DNA from 4 places in the Paraburkholderia sp. BR10882 genome. Region 3 is predicted to be linked to each of the others. Evidence: riboswitches for the same ligand, from Rfam matches in the RefSeq annotation. Region 3 holds a riboswitch; each other region holds the start of a gene.
What was found. A riboswitch is a leader RNA that binds a small molecule or an ion and turns the genes downstream of it on or off. The one in region 3 is predicted to bind cobalamin.
Positions count from the first base shown of each region.

Region 1: linked by a shared signal. The riboswitch ahead of AB3X99_RS23355 (TonB-dependent receptor) and the one ahead of AB3X99_RS03460 (CbtB domain-containing protein) in region 3 are both predicted to bind cobalamin.
Region 2: linked by a shared signal. The riboswitch ahead of cobG (precorrin-3B synthase) and the one ahead of AB3X99_RS03460 (CbtB domain-containing protein) in region 3 are both predicted to bind cobalamin.
Region 4: linked by a shared signal. The riboswitch ahead of cobW (cobalamin biosynthesis protein CobW) and the one ahead of AB3X99_RS03460 (CbtB domain-containing protein) in region 3 are both predicted to bind cobalamin.

Region 1 covers NZ_JBFPKP010000009.1:182,191-186,964, reverse strand. Annotated here, with positions in the region: gene AB3X99_RS23360 (glutamine cyclotransferase) at 1-354, shown strand, start outside; gene AB3X99_RS23355 (TonB-dependent receptor) at 403-2,361, opposite strand; cobalamin riboswitch at 2,464-2,646, opposite strand; cobalamin riboswitch at 2,737-2,871, shown strand; gene AB3X99_RS23350 (porin) at 2,928-4,022, shown strand; gene AB3X99_RS23345 (phosphatase PAP2 family protein) at 4,080-4,774, opposite strand, start outside.
Region 2 covers NZ_JBFPKP010000017.1:35,712-40,485, reverse strand. Annotated here, with positions in the region: gene AB3X99_RS31340 (precorrin-2 C(20)-methyltransferase) at 1-533, opposite strand, end outside; gene AB3X99_RS31335 (precorrin-8X methylmutase) at 534-1,160, opposite strand; gene cobG (precorrin-3B synthase) at 1,153-2,550, opposite strand; cobalamin riboswitch at 2,646-2,833, opposite strand; gene cbiE (precorrin-6y C5,15-methyltransferase (decarboxylating) subunit CbiE) at 3,102-4,328, shown strand; gene AB3X99_RS31320 (cobalt-precorrin-6A reductase) at 4,325-4,774, shown strand, end outside.
Region 3 covers NZ_JBFPKP010000001.1:745,990-750,763, forward strand. Annotated here, with positions in the region: gene AB3X99_RS03440 (lysylphosphatidylglycerol synthase domain-containing protein) at 1-316, shown strand, start outside; gene AB3X99_RS03445 (hypothetical protein) at 395-976, shown strand; gene AB3X99_RS03450 (patatin-like phospholipase family protein) at 1,020-2,057, shown strand; gene AB3X99_RS03455 (histidine phosphatase family protein) at 2,131-2,754, opposite strand; cobalamin riboswitch at 2,799-2,944, shown strand; gene AB3X99_RS03460 (CbtB domain-containing protein) at 2,984-3,202, shown strand; gene AB3X99_RS03465 (CbtA family protein) at 3,216-3,968, shown strand; gene AB3X99_RS03470 (ABC transporter permease) at 4,287-4,774, shown strand, end outside.
Region 4 covers NZ_JBFPKP010000017.1:49,181-53,954, reverse strand. Annotated here, with positions in the region: gene AB3X99_RS31390 (cobyrinate a,c-diamide synthase) at 1-467, opposite strand, end outside; gene cobO (cob(I)yrinic acid a,c-diamide adenosyltransferase) at 472-1,074, opposite strand; gene AB3X99_RS31380 (cobalamin biosynthesis protein) at 1,074-1,565, opposite strand; cobalamin riboswitch at 1,708-1,978, shown strand; gene cobW (cobalamin biosynthesis protein CobW) at 2,198-3,283, shown strand; gene cobN (cobaltochelatase subunit CobN) at 3,311-4,774, shown strand, end outside.

The DNA of each region.
Region 1 (4,774 bases), on a different contig from region 3:
GGCGACTCGGGGCTCGCGTGGGCGGACGGCACGCTCTGGGTCGGGGTGTATCGAGAGCGCAAGATCCATCAGGTCGATCCGCAGACGGGCGCGATCCTGCGCACGCTCGAATCGAGCCGCTTCGTCACGGGCGTGACGTGGGTGGACGGTGAACTGTGGCACGGCACCTGGGAAGGCGACGAGAGCGATTTGCGGCGTATCGATCCGGGCACGGGCGAAGTGCTGGAACAGCTCGACATGCCGCCCGGCACCGCCGTTTCGGGGCTGGAGTCCGATGGCGGCGAGCAGTTTTTCTGCGGCGGCGGGAACAGTGGGAAGATTCGCGCGGTGCGGCGTCCGAAGCGCGAGGGCTAGGCGAGCGGGCGCGCGAAACGCTTGAACGCACCCGCTCGCACGCAACGCTCAGAACGTATAGGTCACCTTGCCAAACGCCGTGCGCCCCAGCGTGTTGTACCCGTAGGCGGTCACGTACTGCCGGTTGAACACGTTCGCCAGCGTGGCCGATAGCGCGAGATGCGCATTGACCTTGTACGACGCGCGCAGGCTCACCGTCGTCCACGAGGGAAGGTAGATCGTGTTGAGCTGGTCGTCGAACGTCGAGCCGTTATACAGCAGCGAAACGCCGGTGCTGAGCGCGTGGAGCTGGAACTCGTCCCACGTGTGATCCACGCTCAGGCTCACCGTCTGGCGCGGGCGGCGATTGAGCCAGGTCTGGTCGGTCACGTCCTGCGGATTCAGAATCCCCACCGTGAGGCTCACCGGCGTGTACTGGCCGAGCGTGCCCTTGTACGAGAGGTCGAGACCCTGAATGTGCGCGCGGCCCACGTTCACGGGCAGGAAGGTCTGCGAGTTGTACGTGATGAGATCGTGCACGCGCGTGTCGTACACGGCCGCCGTGAACGTGCCGATGGACGTGGTGGCATCGAGCGCGGCTTCGACCGAGTCGCTGCGCTCGGGCAGCAGGTTGGGATTCGAGTAGCCCGGATAGTAGAGGTCGTTGAACGTCGGCAGGCGGAACGCATTGCCGTACGAAACGCGCGCCGTGTAGACCGGCGTGATGGCCCACGAGAGCGCGACGTTGCCCGTATTCACCGATTGCCCCTGCACGATTTCGTGCCGCCCCGCCAGAAACAGCGTGACGGGTCCGAGCGTGGTCGACTGATGCATCGACACGGCCGAATCGTTGCGCGCGGGCAGGCCGCCCGGCACATCCACCGGCAGGAACGCCAGCTCGCGGGTGTAGTCGTAGGCGAGTTTGGTCTCGCCGTCGAGCGGCATGCCGAAGAGCGTATGGCCTCTTTCCTGATGCGTGATCGACGTGGAGGTGGAAAAGCGCGTCGAGTCGATTTCGTCGGTCGGGATCGTCGGGTCGTTCGAATAGAGGAACTGACGGTCCGTCGCGTAGCCCACCGACTGGTCGAACTGCGTGGTCGGCGTGATGTCGAGGTGGAACGCGAGACCGGTCGTGAGCTGCGTGTCGCGCTGCCGGTCGTTGCCTCCCGCGTTGTCGTAGGAGAGATCGGAGCGGTGGTAGAGCGCGAAGGTCGAGATCGACCAGTTGTCGTGCGCGTAGCCAAGGCGCGCGTCGAGGTTCTGCGCGTGGTATGGATTGCGGCCGTCTTCGTGGCCGTAGGCCCCGGGCTGCGTCGCGTCGATGCCCGCCGTGTTGTAGTCGTGCAGGCCCAGCGAGTAGGTGAGGCCGCTCAGTGCGGAAAGCGGTCCTGTCGATGGGATTGTGCCCGAGGTGCGCACCTGCGTGTCAAAGGTCTTGTTCGAGCCGCCGCCGAACGAGACGGTGGTCTGGTTCGGCTGGTTCGACGCATGGCGCGTGAAGAGCTGCACGACGCCGCCCATGGCGTCCGCGCCGAACGAGGCGGCCGCGGGGCCCGAGATCACCTCGACGCGGTCGAACGAGGCAGTCGCCAGATCGGCCCATTCAGCCGTGCCCGTGGTGACGGAGCCTATGCGTATGCCGTCGATGAACACGGCCACCTGGTCGGCCGACGAGCCGCGAATGCTCACCCCCGTGTACGACCCTGGGCCGCCGGTCTGCGAGACGGTGACACCCGGCAGCGTGGCGAGCGCCTGCGCGATGCTGGGGTCGACGGGGAACACGCGTTCGAGGTCCTGGCGCGTAAGCACCTGGGTGGTTGCGTAGCGCTGATCGAACGATTGTGGCAGATGCTGCGCGTCGCCCACGACGAGGATATTGGGCAGCGTGGTGTCGCCGCCGGCTTGCTGCCGCGCCTGGGCGGACGATGCATTGGCGGCGTCGGCGGCGTCGGCGGCGTCGGCGGCATGCGCGGTTTGCCACGCCCAGGCGAGCGCGGCGGAAGTCAATACGAATTGGCGAAACTTCATGATGCGATGGCTGGAAACAGCTCCTGAAATACGGGCTGTCCGTGCAACGGGCGATCGCCACGCGGGCGGTGCTTGCGCATCGGGGATCCCCGCCCGCTGCGGCTGCTGGACTCGGTTGATGGCAGGTCTCCTGGCTCGCGGGTCGACATCCGCAGCCGGCCTTCCCGGTTTCCCAGTGGCCTTCTCTGGCATGGACTCGCCGCTTACAGTTGCGGGGGCAGCCGCAGTCTTGCACTGCGTTCCCTTTTGATCCCGTCGCCGGGAACCATCAGGGCGCAAGGGTAAGGGCCGCGCATTCGGTGCGTCAACCTTTGACGAGCGTCGTGTGGCAAAAACACCCGGTTTGGCTGCTCCCGCAACTTACGCTATCCTTGCGGCTGTTTTTCGCGCGTAGGCGCTGCACAAGCGAAACGCAGCAGGGAAGCCAGTGAGAATCCGGCGCGGTCGCGCCACTGTGACCGGCTGTCAATCGAGCCAGAAATCAGACCTCGCTACGTCCTCGCCGCATCGAGCGGGGGCGGACGGCGCTCGTCCACACAATCCCACCTACACAAACAAGATGACTCATGAACAAGAACATTCTCGCCGTCCTGGGTGGGACGGCATTGGCATTCACCGGCGCTGGCGCCTCGGCGCAGCAGGTCACGTTGTACGGTGAGATGGACGCGAGCGTCGACTATGTCAGCGACGTTGGCGGCCGCACCCAATATCGTGCAGGCTCGGGTCTTGTCGACGGCAGCTTCTGGGGCCTGCAGGGCACTGAGGACCTCGGCGGCGGCAACGCCGCGATCTTTCGCCTCGAGCGCGGCTTCTCGGCCACCTCTGGCGAAGCCTTCAACGACCATCCGTTCTACGTTGGTCTGCAATCCGAACGACTCGGCACGATCACGCTAGGCCGCCAGTACGACACGATGCACGACTACTTCGCCCCGTTCACGCTAACGGGCGGCGCGGGCGGCACGGCATTCGCGCATCCGTTCGACAACGACAACGCCAACAATTCGTGGCTCGCCTCGAACGCCGTGAAGTACGCGAGCGCAACGTACGGTGGTTTCAGCGCCGGCGCGATGTACGCGTTTTCGAACGAGGCGGGGCGCTTCGCGCAAAATCGCGCTTACGGCTTCGGCGTCCATTACGAAGGCGGCCCGTTCAGCGCAGGCGTGGCGTGGATGCACATCAACGGCCGCGGCGCCTCTTCGGTGGGTGCGTACGAGACGTCGGTGCTGCCGGGTGCGGGCCTCGTGCCGACCGAGGTCGCGGTGCAGCGCGAAGACATCATCGGCGCGGGCATGAGCTACGCGCTGGGCGACGTCACGCTTGGCGCGGCCTGGTCGCGTTCCATTCATACCGGTGTCAGCGAGGCCGACGGCGGCGCGCCCTTGCCTTCGATCGCATTCAGCAATTACGAAGTGAATGCGCTATCGCAGGTGACGCCCGCGTTCTCGCTCGCGGGCATGTATGCCTACACGGGCACGACCTCCGCGCATTGGCATCAAGGCGCGCTGCAGGCCGGCTATCAACTGTCCAAACGCACGGACGTTTATACCGAGGCGATCTATCAGCGCGCGTCGTCCGGTGCGCTTGCGATGATCAACACCTGCGACCCGTCGGGCGGCCGCAACCAGGTGCTCGTGGCCGCGGGCATCCGGCATCGCTTCTGATGCGTAAAAAAGGCCCCGAACCGTTGCGATTCGGGGCCTTTATACTGCGTGGCTACGTCACGAAGCCGAGAGCTTCACCGAAACGCCGGTCGAAGAATAAACGGGCGTGGCCTTGAAGCCATCGACAGTGACGGTCGCGAATTTCACCGATGCGCCGTTGCCGTCGATCACGTCGATCGTGTCGCCCACTTTCGGCGTATAGCCGTTCACGAACTTCACATGCAGCGTGCCGCCCGCCACCGTGAGCTGGCCGCCCACACGCAGGCGTCCGCCGCCGTTGCCGTCGATATCGAGTTCGAGCGTCGTGCCGTCGAGCTGCGTGTACTTGCCCGCCACCGTCAACGGTGCGCTCGTCGCCACGGTCACGCCGCCGCCGGACCCGACGTACACGTCGCCGTTGCCGAAGGCCGTGGTCGACGCTGCAGCGAGCATGCCGCCGCTCACCTGTGAGCCGCCCGTGTAGCTGTTATTGCCCGCAAGCGTGAGCGTGCCGCTGCCCTGCAGCGTGAGCTTGCCCGAGCCGGCGATGTCGTTGCGCCAGGTGTCGGCGGCGTTGAAGCCGCCCTGGGTCGCGTCCATCGCCACGATCACATTGCCGTTGAACGCACCATAACCATCTGCAGCACTAAACATGTTCAGACGGCCCCAGCCCTCGGCGTCGTCCATGACCGGATAGCCCGAGACGACTTCGGTCGTCTTCAGCACGATGCGGCGCTGGTCGGCGCTCAGGTACGGGAAGCGCGTTTCGAGCA
Region 2 (4,774 bases), on a different contig from region 3:
GCATCCGCGTCGGCCAGGCGCCGGCGCAATTCGTCCTCGGGCAGCACGCCCGAGAGTACGGCGAGGCTCTGGTTGCGGTAGACGAGCGGCACGCCCAGCACCGCCGCGCCGCCCAGCATCGAGCACACGCCCGGCACGACTTCGGCCTCGTAGTGTGCGGCGAGCCGGTCGTGCAGATACATGTACGAGCCGTAGAAGAACGGATCGCCTTCGCAGATCACGGCCACGTCGCGTCCGGCGTCGAGATGGCGCGAAAGCGTTTGCGCCGCGCCGTCGTAGAAGTCGGCGATGATCGCTTCGTACGAGAGCGGCGGTTCGAGCGCTTCGGTCGTCACGGGGTACACGAGCGGCAGGCGTTCCTGCTCCGCTTCGAGATGGGCCTCGACGATGCCGAACGCATTGCCTTTCTTGCCCTTCGCGACGAAATACGCGACCACGGGCGCGGCCTTGAGCAGGCGCAGCGCCTTGAGTGTGAGCAGTTCGGGGTCGCCGGGGCCGACGCCAATGCCGTGCAGACGTCCTTTGCGGATCATTTATTCGGTCTCCGAAGCGAGTGCGTTGACGGCGGCGGCGGCCATCGCGCTGCCGCCGCGGCGGCCGTGCACGACGACGAAGGGTACGCCGTGACTTTCGGCTGCAAGCTGCGCCTTGGACTCGGCCGCGCCGACGAAGCCGACCGGAAAGCCGAGGATGAGCGCGGGGCGCGGAGCACCGGCGGCAATCATGTCGAGCAGATAAAAGAGTGCGGTGGGCGCATTGCCGATCGCCACGATGCTGCCTGCGAGATGCGGCCGCCACAGTTCGAGCGCGACCGCCGAGCGCGTGTTGCCGATCTCGCGCGCGAGATCCGGTACGGCGGGATCGTCGAGCGTGCAGATCACGGCGTTGTTCGCCGGCAAGCGCGCGCGCGTCACGCCGTAAGCGACCATTTTCGCGTCGCAGAGAATCGGCGCGCCGCCCGCGAGCGCGTTGCGGCCCGCTGTGCCCGCGCCTGCGGAAAATGCGAGGTCTGCGGCCACATCCACCATGCCGGATGCGTGAATCACGCGCACGGCAAGTTTTTCGAGGTCGGCGGGAATGCGCGAGAGGTCGGCTTCGGCGCGGATCGTCGCGAACGACTCGCGATAGATCGCCTGGCCGTCGCGAATGTAATCAGACATCTTGGTTACTCCGGGGCCGCTGCGCGAGTGCAAGCGCAGCGGCTTCGATCGTCAGGTTGCGCGCGATGAGTTGGCCAAAGCGCTGGACGAAGCCGCTTTGCGTGTCGTCGCGCTGGTACAGGTCGTAGTGGTCCGGGGTGCTGGCGAGCAACGTGAACGGCGCGCAATGCGCGGCCGCGCAGGAGCGCTCGCAGCCGCTCAGGTGGGCTTCGGCGTCGGGCGGCAGCATTGCGGCGAGGCGCTGTGCGTCTGCCTTCGTGTCCGCGCGGCTTTTTGCACATCCCGTCGAGCCCGTGCACGCGACGAGGCGCGCGAGCGGGTCGGCGCGGGAGGCGATGAGACCGAGCGCGTCCAGGCGTTCGAGCGCGGCGGGCATGGCGTGCGCGGGCACATTCGGCAGCAGGACGCCTTGCCAGGGCGTCACGCGCAATGTCGCGTCGCCCGAGTCTTCCGCGCGCGCGGCAAGTGCGCGCAGCGTTGGCGCGTCGATACGGCCGAGAGCGGGTTGCGCGCCCACGTAGCCGCTGCCGTCGGCGTGCAGCGCGTGTGCGCCGAGGCGCAAGCCGGCGGGGCTCGCCGCGCGGCGCCAAGCGGGCAGCGTGGCGTCGTCACGCGTCAACGTGAAGTCGCCATGCTGTTGCGCGCGCTGTAGCAGCGCGTCGAGCGAATGAGTGGCGAGGACGTCGCGCATGCGTGTGGCGTCCGCGCCCGCGAGATCGAGGAACGCATGCAACAGCGCGCGCATCGATGCGCAAACGTCTTCGGCCGCGAGCGTGCCGACTGGCTGCGCCGTGGGGCGACCTGCGAGGCCCACCGCGAAGCGCACCGTTGCGCCATAAGGCAGCGCGGCGAGCCAGATGTCGTGCGGATGCTCGAGCATCGCCACACGTTCACCGCCGTCGAGTTGCGACGCGAACTTGGGCGAGAGTGCGGCGAAGCGTGGCTCGCGCTGCATCATGTCGATGAGCGCGGCGGCGAGTTCCGTCGTGTCCCACAACGCGTCAGGGTCGAGGCCCGCGAGCGGGCTCAGCATCACGTTGCGCAATTCGTCGGCGGCGCATGCACGCTCGACCGGGCTCGCGGCGTCGATGCCGGCAGGGCCGAGGCCTGCGTCGATCAGCGCGGCGCTCAATGCCGCTTCTTCGCCGGCGCGCACGCCGCGAATCTGCACGTTCGCGCGATTGGTCAGTTCGAGTACGCCGTTCGCGTGCGTCGACGCTGCGTCGGCGAGGGCCCGCGCACGCGCGGCGCTCAGCGCGCCGCCAGGCAGGCGGATGCGGCACAGGCCGCCGTCGCGCGCCGCGACCACGCGCAGGAGCCCCGGGCACGCCGAGGGGCGGAGCCCGGCCAATGCGGCAGCGGGCGAGACAGGCTTCGTTTCGTGTTTCAAGGCATTACCGGGTAAGCAGCACGCTGGAGCGGCGCGTTGCCCGCACGGCAGGCGGGAAACGGCAGCGGTATCGGTACACCCCGTCCGATATGGGTTCGCGCGAACAGTCGGCCGGCAGGTCTCCTGGCTCGCAGGTCGTGAACCGCATCGGCCTTCCCGGTAAAACCAGTGGCTCGGGTGGATGCGGTCTCGCTGCTCACAGTCGCGGGGCGGCCACAGCTTGCTGTGTTCCCTGATTGCGATCCGGAGTTGGCGCTTCAGCGCTTACTCCGGTCCCATGCAAAGCTGCGATCCGGAGTTAGCGCTTCAGCGCTTTACTCCGGTCCCATGCAAAGCTGCGATCCGGAGTTAGCGCTTCAGCGCTTTACTCCGGTCCCATGCAAAGCTGCGATCCGGAGTTAGCGCTTCAGCGCTTTACTCCGGTCCCATGCAAAACTGCCTTAAAGGCGCCGGCGGACACGGTATTATGCCCGTTTTCACGCGTGCTCCGCCCCACAATAGGGCTGCGGGCCCGTGGCGGTGTAGAGAAACAGGCAACGGCGGGAGAGCGAATGCAGGGCACGCAGGCATGGCTGACGGTGGTGGGCATCGGCGACGATGGATACGCGGGGCTCGGGCGCGACGCGCGGCGCGCGCTGTTCGACGCGGCCATCGTGACGGGTGGCGAACGCCATCTGGCGATGCTGCCCTCGCGCGTGCGTGCACGGCGCGAAGCGTGGCCCCAGCCGTTTAGCGTCGAGGCGCTGCTTGCGTACCGCGAGTCGGATCAGTCCGTATGCGTGCTCGCGAGCGGCGACCCCATGCTGTTCGGCGTGGGCGCGACACTCGCGCGCCGCGTGGTGCCCGGTGAAATGCGCGTGCTGCCCGCGCCTTCATCGCTCTCGCTCGCGGCGGCGCGCAAGGGGTGGGCGCTGCAAGATACGGCGATGCTCTCGCTCGTCGGCCGTCCGCTCGATGCGCTGCGCCGCTATCTCTACGCGCGCTCGCGCGTGCTCGCGTTGAGCGCGGATGGGCGCACGCCCGCGGCGCTTGCCGCGTTGCTCGCCGAAGCGGGCTTCGGCGCCACGCGTCTTGCCGTGTTCGAGCATCTGGGCGGCCCGCTCGAACGCCGCATAGAAGGCCGCGCCGATGCGTGGCACGTTGAAGAAGCCGCGGCGCTCAATCTGGTCGCGTTCGAATGCGAAAGCAATAGTGCGCAGACGCTCGCGCGCGGCTGGACGCTCACGCCAGGCCTCCCCGACGACGCCTACCGCCACGACGGTCAGATTACGAAGCGCGACGTGCGCGCGCTCACGCTCGCGCGTCTCGCGCCGACGCCCGGCGCGTTGCTGTGGGACGTGGGCGCGGGCAGCGGCTCGATCGGCATCGAATGGATGCGTTCGCACGCCGCTTGCCGCGCGATCGCGATCGAGGCGAACGCCGAGCGTCAACGCTTCATCGAGCACAATCGCGCGGCGTTGGGCGTGCCGGGTTTGCAACTCGTTGCGGGCCGCGCGCCCGACGCGCTCGCAGGGCTCGCCGCGCCCGACGCGGTCTTTATCGGCGGCGGCGTGACCGTACCCGGCGTGCTGGACGCGTGCTGGGCGGCGCTCGCGAGCGGCGGGCGGCTCGTCGCGAACGCGGTGACGTTGCAGAGCGAAGCGGCACTCGTGGCATGGCGCGCGCAGCACGGCGGCACGCTCACGCGCGTCGGCATCGGCGAGGCGCAGCCGCTGGGCGGCTTCGACACCTGGCGTCAGGCTTTGCCCGTCACGCTTTACGAGGCCGTCAAGCCATGACGGCGCGCATCCTGCTGCTCGGCGGCACCGGCGATGCGCTGGCGATCGCGCGCACGCTCGGCCCCCAGCACGTCTACTCGCTCGCGGGCCTTGGCCGCGTGCCCGCCGATCTCGCCTGCGCGGTGCGGGTGGGCGGCTTTGGCGGAGCCGAAGGGCTCGCGCGTTTTCTCGCGGACGAAAACATCACACTGGTTTTCGACGCCACGCATCCCTATGCCGCGCAGATCAGCGCCAACGCGGCGCGTGCGTGCGAAGCTGCCCACGTGCCGTACTGGGCGCTGCGGCGTGCGCCGTGGCAGCCGCAGCCCGGTGACGACTGGCGCATGGTGAGCGGCTGGGCCGGCGTAGTCGAAGCGGTCATGCCGTTCGCGCGCCCGCTCTTCACGCTCGGGCGCGAACCGCTTGCGCATCTGAACGAAGTGCCGCCGCAGCAGCACTGGACGATC
Region 3 (4,774 bases):
CGTGCGTCATGCCGCCTTCATGGTGCCCGCCGGGCTCGGCGTGCAGGAAGTCGCCGTGGTGCTGCTCGCGCAGCTGTTTGGCGTGAGCCAGGACGTGGCGTTCTCGCTCGCGCTCGTCAAGCGCATGCGCGAAGTGGTGTTCGGCGTGCTCGCGCTGCTCTCGTGGCAGGCTGCGGAAATCGTTCGCACGCGTCGCACCATGCGCCACGGCGCGCAGGCGGCCGCGCAGACTGCTGACGCGCTGCCCGCCGCGGCGAGCGTGTCCGCACGCGCGCCGACCCCGAAGCGGGACTCGCAGCACGATCAGGTCCATTGACGGTACATTGTGGGCATGTCGATGCGCGCCGGATCGGCGCGCGTAGACGCAAGCCCATGTTGATGCGTTAGCAAGGACATGAAGCCCACGTTTTCACTCACGCGTTCGCTCGCGCTCGCGTGCGCCGCCACGGCGGCGTTCACGCTTTCCGGCTGCGACGATCGCCAGTTCGATGCCATGCTCGATACCATCCGGCAGGGATTCAAGGCGTTCTTCGATTCCGTGAAGCCCGACGCGCTGCTGCTCAAGGGCCTCACGCCAGGCGTTTCCACGCTCGAGCAGGTGCGCGAGCAAATGGGCAAGCCCGAGACCGAGCGCGTGTTCGACGACGGCTCGCGCCGCCTCGAATATCCGCGCGGCCCGCAGGGCCTCAAGACCTGGATGGTCGACATCGGTCCGAACGGGCGGCTCGTGGCCATTACTCAGGCGCTTACTGCGGAAAACTTCGCGAAGATCCGCGTCGGCATGAGTGAGGACGAGGTCCGGCGATTGCTCGGTAAACCCGGGCAAGTGGCCGGCTACCGCTTGAAGAAGGAGACGGTGTGGAGCTGGAAGTGGCTGGAAGGGGGCGTGACGCCCGAAGCGTATTTCAATGTGCATTTCGGACCGGACGGGCGGGTCACGACGACCTCGCGCTCGGACGTGATCCGCGGTCGCTGACTGCGTTGACTCAGTCGACCCAGGGCCACGCAAGGAGGCGCGCATGATGAACCGGCGACGGCCCAAGCGTGTCGGACTCGTGCTCGGCGGTGGCGCTGCGCGCGGCTGGGCGCATATCGGCGCGATTCGCGCGCTCGAGGAAGCGGGCATCAAGCCCGACGTGGTATGCGGTACGTCGATTGGCGCGCTCGTCGGCGCGGTGTACGCGAACGGCGATCTCGACTGGCTTGAAGACTGGGTAGGCAAGCTGACCTGGCAGACAGTGGTGCGCCTGCTCGACTTGCGTTTTTCGGGCGGGCTGCTCGGCGGGCGCAAAGTGATCGACCTGTTTGCGCACCAGTTCAACGGCCGCTCGATCGATGACCTGAGGCTGCCGTTCACGGCGGTTGCTACCGAACTCGACACGGGACGCGAAGTCTGGCTGCGCGAAGGCGGCGTGGTGGACGCCGTGCGCGCTTCGATCGCGATTCCCGGCATCTTCACGCCGATCTGGCATGACGGCGTGTGGCTCGTGGATGGCGGACTGAGCAACCCCGTGCCGGTATCCGCCGCGCGTGCGATGCGCGCCGACACCGTGATCGCCATCGACCTCAATCACGACATTCTCAACGGCCGCGACCTGGGCGGTGCGATCGACACGATGCCGCGCGAGCTGCCCGTGGAGGCGAGCGACGCGGCCACGGCGGCATCGGCCGCCGTGGCGGCCAGCGGCGGCGCCAATGGTGCCGAAAACAGCGAAGCGGGGCCCGAACCGCTCCTGCGCCGCAATGGCAAGCGCTTTCCGCGCTGGCTGCAGCCTGCAGGCCCCGGCGCGGCTGGCGGTCCGGACGTGCGCGTGGCGCCGCCGCCTAGCACGCGTGCGCCTTCCGTGTTGAGTTCGGTGGCCCAGAGCATCGACATCATGCAGGTGCGCATTACGCGCAGCCGCCTGGCAGGCGAGCCCGCCGACGTGCTGATCCAGCCGCGCCTGGGCGGCATGGGGATTTTCGACTTTCATCGCGCCGCGCCCGCCATCGAGGAAGGGCGCGCAGCCGTGCAGTACATGATGCCGGCCATCAAGGCACAGCTGGGGCTGGACTAGAGCGCTTCTGGCTACCGATCCAGAATGCCGGCGACGGCGAGGGCAGGGCGGTAGCGCCGTTCCGGTCCTCACTTCACGCCGCGAGCCAAACCCAGCCGTGCTCTGTGCGGCGTAGGGCCGTCACGGAAAGCGGCGCGATTTCGATCGAGCGAAACCCCGCCGACGGCGCGCCCAGCGCGTGAAGAATCGCCGCCCGGATCACGCTCGCGTGCGTGAAGGCGACCACGTTGTGCCCCGAGTCGGGCACCGCATCGAGCCAGGCGCCGACGCGCGTGCGGACATCGTCGAACGATTCGCCGCCGCCTGGCGGCCGAAAGCCCGGATCGCGCGTCCAGGCCGCAAGGGCCTCGGGCGCTTCACGCGCGAGATCCGTCAGGCGCTGGCCTTGCCATGCACCGAAGGCGGCTTCGGCGAGCGCTTCAGCTGGCGTTGCCCCGGCGAAGCCTGCCGCGCGTGCGCTCGCGCAGGCGATCGCGGCGGGACTCGTGAGCGCGCGCGGCGCCTCGCCATTGCGATTACCACCGGCCAGCCCCGCGTGCCAGCGCTCGCGCCAGGCGGCAAGCGCCTCGAGTGCGCGCGCGTCGAGCGCTGCTTCGGCGTCTTCACCCGCAACAGGCACTTCAGGCACGTGCGGGAACGTGCCCGAGCGCAGCGCAGCGTTCGCCGCATGGCTCACCAGCCAGACTGTCGTCGACATGCTTTTCCTTATGCTTCACTACTCTTTGGCTGACATCCGGGCCGCGGCCGGCCGCCGCAGCGCGTAGAATACAGGCTCCACGACACGCGGAAGCCGGTGCAAGTCCGGCGCGGTCGCGCCACTGTAACTGCTTGCCGTCGAAAACATCGAAGCAACGGAAGTCAGACCTGCGCGTCGTGAACCACTCTTTCAACGACTAGCGGGGCGCGTAACCCCAGGAGAAGTCAGCATGTCCGAAACCTCATTCCCCTTGCAGCACGCCCCGGCCGCGCCGGCGCCCATTGCGCTGCGAGACATCCTGCCCTGGGCGATCTTCGGCGGCCTGATGCTGCTGCTGGCCCTGTACTTCGTGGGCGCCGAGCAGGGCGCCACGTCGATCTTCCCGGGCATGTACGTCCACGAGTTCGTTCACGACGGCCGCCATCTGCTCGGCTTCCCCTGCCACTGACCGGGAGCTGACCATGGTTGGCAAGTTGCTGGTGCGCGGCATGCTCGCAGGCATCGCCGCGGGACTTCTCACGTTCGGCTTCGCGAAGATCGCGGGCGAGCCCCAAATCGATCAGGCGATCTCCTTCGAGGAGAAGGCCGACGCCGCGAAGGGCGAAGCGCCCGAGCCCGAAATCGTCAGCCGCAAGACCCAGGCGAGCGTCGGTCTCTTCACGGGCGTGATGGTCTATGGCGCGTCGATCGGCGGACTCTTTGCGCTCGTCTTCGCGTATGCCAATGGTCGCGTGGGGCGTCTTTCGCCGCGCGCGCTCTCGGCCTGGCTCGCGCTCGCGGCGTTCGTCGCGATCTACCTGGTGCCGAACATCAAGTATCCGGCGAATCCGCCCTCGGTCGGCGACCCGGAGACGATCGGCTATCGCACCGGGCTCTTTTTCCTGATGATCGCGATCTCGATCGCCGTGTCGGTGTTCTCGCTCAAGGTGCGCGCCGCGTTCGTGCCGCGCCTTGGCCTCTGGAACGCTTCGGTCGTGGCGCTCGTGCTGTTCGTCGTCGTGATCGGCGCGATCCAGCTCGCGTTGCCGACGATCAACGAAGTGCCCGCCGCGTTCCCGGCCGTGCTGCTGTGGAAGTTCCGCACGGTGTCGATCGGCATGCAGTTCATTCTCTGGACGACGATCGGTCTGCTGTTCGGCGCGCTCGCCGAAAAGCTGCTCGGCGTGAACGCCCGTACCGGCAGCGCACGCGGCACGCAAACGCGCGCCGCATAAGCTCCGCCGGGGCCGCAGTGCGCACATCGCGCGCCTATCGAAAAAGCGACCCCAAACTTGCGTAAATGCCCCGCGCGCCTCGCGTGCCGGGGCATTTTTTTTCGCCTTTCAAAAGCATCGCGCCCGCGGCTGTGCGGGCCTGATCCGCACGCGCCGACGCGTCGCGCGGCAATGCTGCACTGCAATATCCGCGCCGCACGAGTTTGAGCAATCCATTTTGCACTGAGACGATCCGCGCCAGTTCATCGGTTTCAGCGGCGCCCACGTGCCGCGCGAGGCCGCCCGAAACGACAAAACAACTTTGTTCCGGAGACGCGCGTGATCCTTTACGGCTTTGGCCCGGTGCTGCTCGCCGGCACGATCCAGACCATCGAACTTTCGCTCCTCTCGCTCGGCGTGGCCGTGCTGCTCGGTCTGGCTGGCGCGGCGGCCAAGCTCTCGTTCAACCGGCCGCTCGCCGCCGTGGCGACCGCCTACACGACGCTGATCCGCTCGGTGCCCGACCTCGTGCTGATGCTGCTGCTCTTCTACAGCATCCAGATCGGCGTGAACGAAGCCACCGACGCGCTCGGCATGGCGCAGATCGATATCGATCCGTTCGTGGCCGGCGTCGTCACGCTCGGCTTCATTTACGGCGCGTACTTCACCGAAACGTTCCGCGGCGCGTTTCTCGCGGTGCCGCGCGGCCAGCTCGAAGCGGGGCACGCCTACGGCATGAGCGGCGCGCGCGTGTTCGCCCGCATCCTCTTCCCGCAGATGATGCGTTTCGCGCTGCCCGGCATCGGCAACAACTGGCAGGTGCTCGT
Region 4 (4,774 bases), on a different contig from region 3:
CGCGCCGAGCCCACGCGGTTGGCCAGCACGCCGTGAAAGGGCACTTCCGGCCGAAAATGCGCGAGACCGAACGCGATCGCGCCGAAGGTCTGCGCCATCGACTTCGCGCTGACGATGGCGGCCACCGGCACGCCAAACTCGGTCGCGAGATCGGCGCTGCTCGGCGTGCCGTCGAACAGGCCCATCACGCCTTCGATAAGGATCAGGTCGGCGTCGCGCGCCGCCTGCGCGAGCAGGGCGCGGCACGCTTCTTTGCCCACCATCCACAGGTCGAGCGAGAGCACGGGCGCGCCGCTCGCGCGTGCGAGGATCATCGGGTCGAGAAAATCCGGCCCGGTCTTGAAGACGCGCACGCGTCGGCCCGCGCGCCGATGCAGTCGCGCGAGGCCAGCCGTGAGCGTGGTCTTGCCCTGGCCCGAAGCGGGCGCGCTGATGAAGAGCGCGGGGCAGGCAACCGTTGCGCTCATGCGCTTAAAACTCCACGCCCTTTTGCGCCTTCACGCCTTGCTCGCGATACGGATGCTTCACGAGGCGCATTTCCGTGACGAGGTCGGCCGCTTCGATCAGGGCGTCGGGCGCATGGCGACCCGTCACGACCACGTGCACGTGCGGCGCGCGCGAGGCGATCACACCGAGCACTTCGTCGAGCGGCAGGTACTCGTATTTGAGCACCGTGTTGAGTTCGTCGAGGATCACCATGGCGTACTCGCCGCTCTCGATCATGCGCTTCGCTTCGTCCCAGCCCTTGCGCGCGGTGGCGATGTCGCCGTCGCGATTCTGCGTGTTCCAGGTGTAGCCGTCGCCCATCGTCACGAACTCGCAGTGCGCAACGCTGCCGAGGAAATCGCGTTCGGCCGTGTGCAGCGCGCCCTTGATGAACTGCACGACGCCTAGCTTCATGCCGTGGCCGAGCATGCGCACGGCCATGCCGAACGCGGCCGTGCTCTTGCCCTTGCCGTTGCCGGTGTTGACGATCAACAGGCCCTTTTCGTGCGTCGCGGCGGCCTGCTTCTTCTCGTGGCCTTCGCGGCGGCGTTGCGTCATGCGTTGGTGCGATTCGGGATCGGTTTTCATCATCGGGATTGGTTTGGTTGCGGCGCTATCGCGTCCGCATTTGCGTCGTTTGGCAGAATGCCTGCGATTGCGACCGTCACGCCGTCGAGCGCCAGCTTGCCGCGCACGAGCGGAGCGCCGCCCGCCGCCAGACGCGCGCAGGGTTCGCACACGCCGTCTACGCCGAACTGCGCTTGCGCGGCTGCGGAGGGTGGCGCCAGTATCGGTGTCGCGGCGAGTTGCTCCCGCGTGTACGTCTGAAGCGGCAGCGCATGTGCCGCGCAAAACGCCTGCAAGCCGGGTTCGCCGGCTTTTGCATCGAGCGTTGCCACGGCCGTAACGCTGTCGAGCGGCCACGCGTCGAGCGCAGCGCGCACCGCGGCTTCGACCTGCGCGAGCGTCACGCCGCGCCGGCAGCCGATGCCGAGCGCAAGCGGCGGCACGCGCTGCGCGGGTTCCGGCGTGGCTTCGAATGAGGCTGCGCCCGAGGCGCGATTTTCGGCAGGATTCACGGCGAGGGCGTCGATCGAAGGCGTGACCGCAGGGGCAAAACGAGCAAAAGCGTCGCGTTCCGGCGGGCGCCGGATGCGCGCTACGATAGCACACGCTTTTGCGGCTTCCCACGCCTTCCTTGACGCACGGGCCCCCCGCGCCTACACTCGCACGCACTCTGGTGCTCGCGCGCGCGATTCATAATGCGCGCGCAGTTAAACGGGAATCAGGGAGCCATCCCGCCTCGGGCGTGGCCAACCTGAACTGCACCCGCAACGGTACAACGAGCGCGGCGTTCGCACGAATGCCGCAAACCGCTTCCATGCTTTACGCAGTCCACGCCACTGTGCAAGCCGGCCGCAAGGCCGCTCGCGCGGGAAGGCGAAGCGGTGTTTCGTCAGTCCGGATACCGGCCAGATACGTGGGATTCGTGCTGCGGGGATGCGGTGCCGGGTCCGTGATTTTCATGCGTCAGCCGGGCGAGGCCTGGGTGCGTTTCTGGTCGTTCGTCCCCTGCAGGTTGTTGAATCGTTGCGCGTGACAGCGTCTCCATGGATACGCGCGTGTGCGCAACACGGCACCCGCACGAACGGCAGGCGCGACGCACCATGCCCCTCGATACGGCCTGGCGCCGAAGGAGCACTTCATGCAAATGCGCAAGATTCCGGTCACGATCGTGACGGGCTTTCTCGGCAGCGGTAAAACCACGCTGCTGCGTCACATTCTCCAGCACGCGGGCGGCCTGCGCGTCGCGGTCATCGTCAACGAATTCGGCGAACTCGGTATCGACGGCGAGATTCTGCGCGGTTGCGGCATTGGCTGCGACGAGAACGGCAACGAAACGGAAGGCCAGCTCTACGAACTCGCGAACGGCTGCCTTTGCTGCACCGTGCAGGAAGAATTCTTCCCCGTGATGGAGAAACTGCTCGAACGCCGCGGCGATGTCGATCACGTGCTGATCGAAACTTCGGGTCTCGCGCTGCCCAAGCCGCTCGTGCAGGCGTTCAACTGGCCGTCGATTCGCAACGCGTTCACCGTCGATGCGGTCGTGACCGTGGTGGACGGCCCCGCCGCCGCGAGCGGGCAGTTCGCCGAAAATCCGCAGGCCGTGGACGCGCAGCGCCGCGCCGACCCGAACCTCGATCACGAGTCGCCGCTGCACGAGCTGTTCGAAGACCAGCTTTCGGCCGCCGACCTCGTCATTCTCAACAAGACCGATCTGCTGGACGTTGCGGGCCAGGACGCGCTCATCGCCGAGCTGCGCGAAGAGCTGCCGCCGCAGGTGAAGATCGTGCGCGCGCAGCACGGCAAGCTCGATCTGCATACGCTGCTCGGGCTCGAGGCGGCCTCCGAGGAGAGCATTCATCTGCGGCACGACCATCACGGTTCCGCCGACGATCCTGATCATCATCATGACGAGTTCGATTCGGTTGTGGTGTCGGGCAATGCGGCTTCGCGCGAGACTGTGATCGAGGCGCTGCAGCAACTCGTCGATGCGCACACGATCTATCGCGTGAAGGGCTTTGCCGCGCTGCCGGGTGCGCCCATGCGCCTCGTGATTCAAGGCGTGGGCCGCCGCTTCGACAGCTATTTCGACCGCCGCTGGAACGAGCAGGAAAGCGCGGCGCAGCCGCTTGCGAGCCGCTTCGTGCTGATCGGAGAGGATCTCGATGGCGCGACGCTGCAAGCGGCCTTCGATATCGCACTGGCGAATGTGCAGACCGCGGCCGCGAAGTGAGCGCACCCAGCTAGACGAGGCAGTCCCATGCATTTGCTGCGCACTACGCCAGGCGGTTTCGTCGACGACACGCAGGGCGTTATCCGGATCGACCAGCAGCCCGCCGAGATCGTCGTGCTAAGTTCGGCGGACACGACGCTAGCGCTGCTGGCGAGCGTCGTGCCGCGCCTGCCCGCAGGTTTTCCGAGCGTGCGGCTTGCGAACGTCACGTATTTGCGCCAGCCCGCGTCGGTGGACTTCTACGTCGAAGATGTCCTGCAGCACGCGCGCGTGGTGGTGGTCGATCATCTGGGCGGCGAAACGTACTGGCCATATGGCATCGAGCAGGTCGTCTCGCTAGCCGAGCGCCGCGGGCAACTGCTCGCGATGTTTTCGGGCGACTTGCAGGAAGACCCCAATCTCATCGCGAAGAGCCGCGCCGAGCCCGAGTTTTGCCGCTTGCTGTGGCGTTATCTGCGCGAAGGCGGCGCGGCCAACGCCGAATCGTTCCTGCGTGCGCTCGCGTGGCGCGCATTCGACTGGGGCAGCGAGCCTGCGCCGCCCATTGCGTTGCCCGCCGCTGCGCTCTATTGCCCGCAGCGCGACGTCGCGACCATCGACGAATGGCGCGCGCGCTGGCAACCTGGCGCGCCGGTCGTCGCGCTGCTGTTTTACAAGGCGCATCTGCAGGCGGCGAACACCGCCGCTTTCGATGCCCTCATCGACGCGCTGCTCGCGCGCGGCCTGAACCCGCTGCCGCTTGCGATCACGTCGCTCAAGGACACTTTGAGCCGCGACGTGCTCGATCAACTGGCGGCCGAGCACGACGTCTCGCTCGTGCTGAATACCACGGCCTTCGCGGCTTCGTCGCTCGACGACCCCGAACCGATTGCGCTCGCCGGCGACGCGCCCGTGCTCCAGGTGATCCTGAGCGGCGGCAATCGCGAAGACTGGGTGAAGGACAATCACGGCCTGAATTCGCGTGACATCGCCATGCATATCGCGCTGCCCGAAGTGGACGGCCGCGTGATTACGCGTGCGATCAGCTTCAAGGGCCTCGCATACCACTGCAAAGAGACGCAGGTCGATGTCGTGCGCTATCAGCCCGATGCCGAGCGCGTGGCGTTCGTCGCCGAACTGGCGCGCCGGTGGTGCCGTCTGCGCAGCCTGCCGAACGCGGAGAAGAAACTCGCGCTCGTGCTCGCGAACTATCCGATGAGCGAAGGGCGCATTGGCAACGGCGTGGGACTCGACACGCCGGCCTCGGTGGTCGGCATCCTGCGCATGCTGCGTGACGAAGGCTATCGTGTGGCCGATCTGCCCGAAGACGGCGACGCGCTCATGCGCATCCTCACGCAGGGCGTGACGAACGATCCCGACACCCGCGCGCTGCGCCCCGCATGGCAGAGTCTTTCCCTCGATGATTACCGCGCGCGCTTCTCGCAGTTGCCCGCCGAGGCGCAAAACGCGCTGATCGCGCGCTGGGGCGTGCCGGAGGACGACCCCACCGTG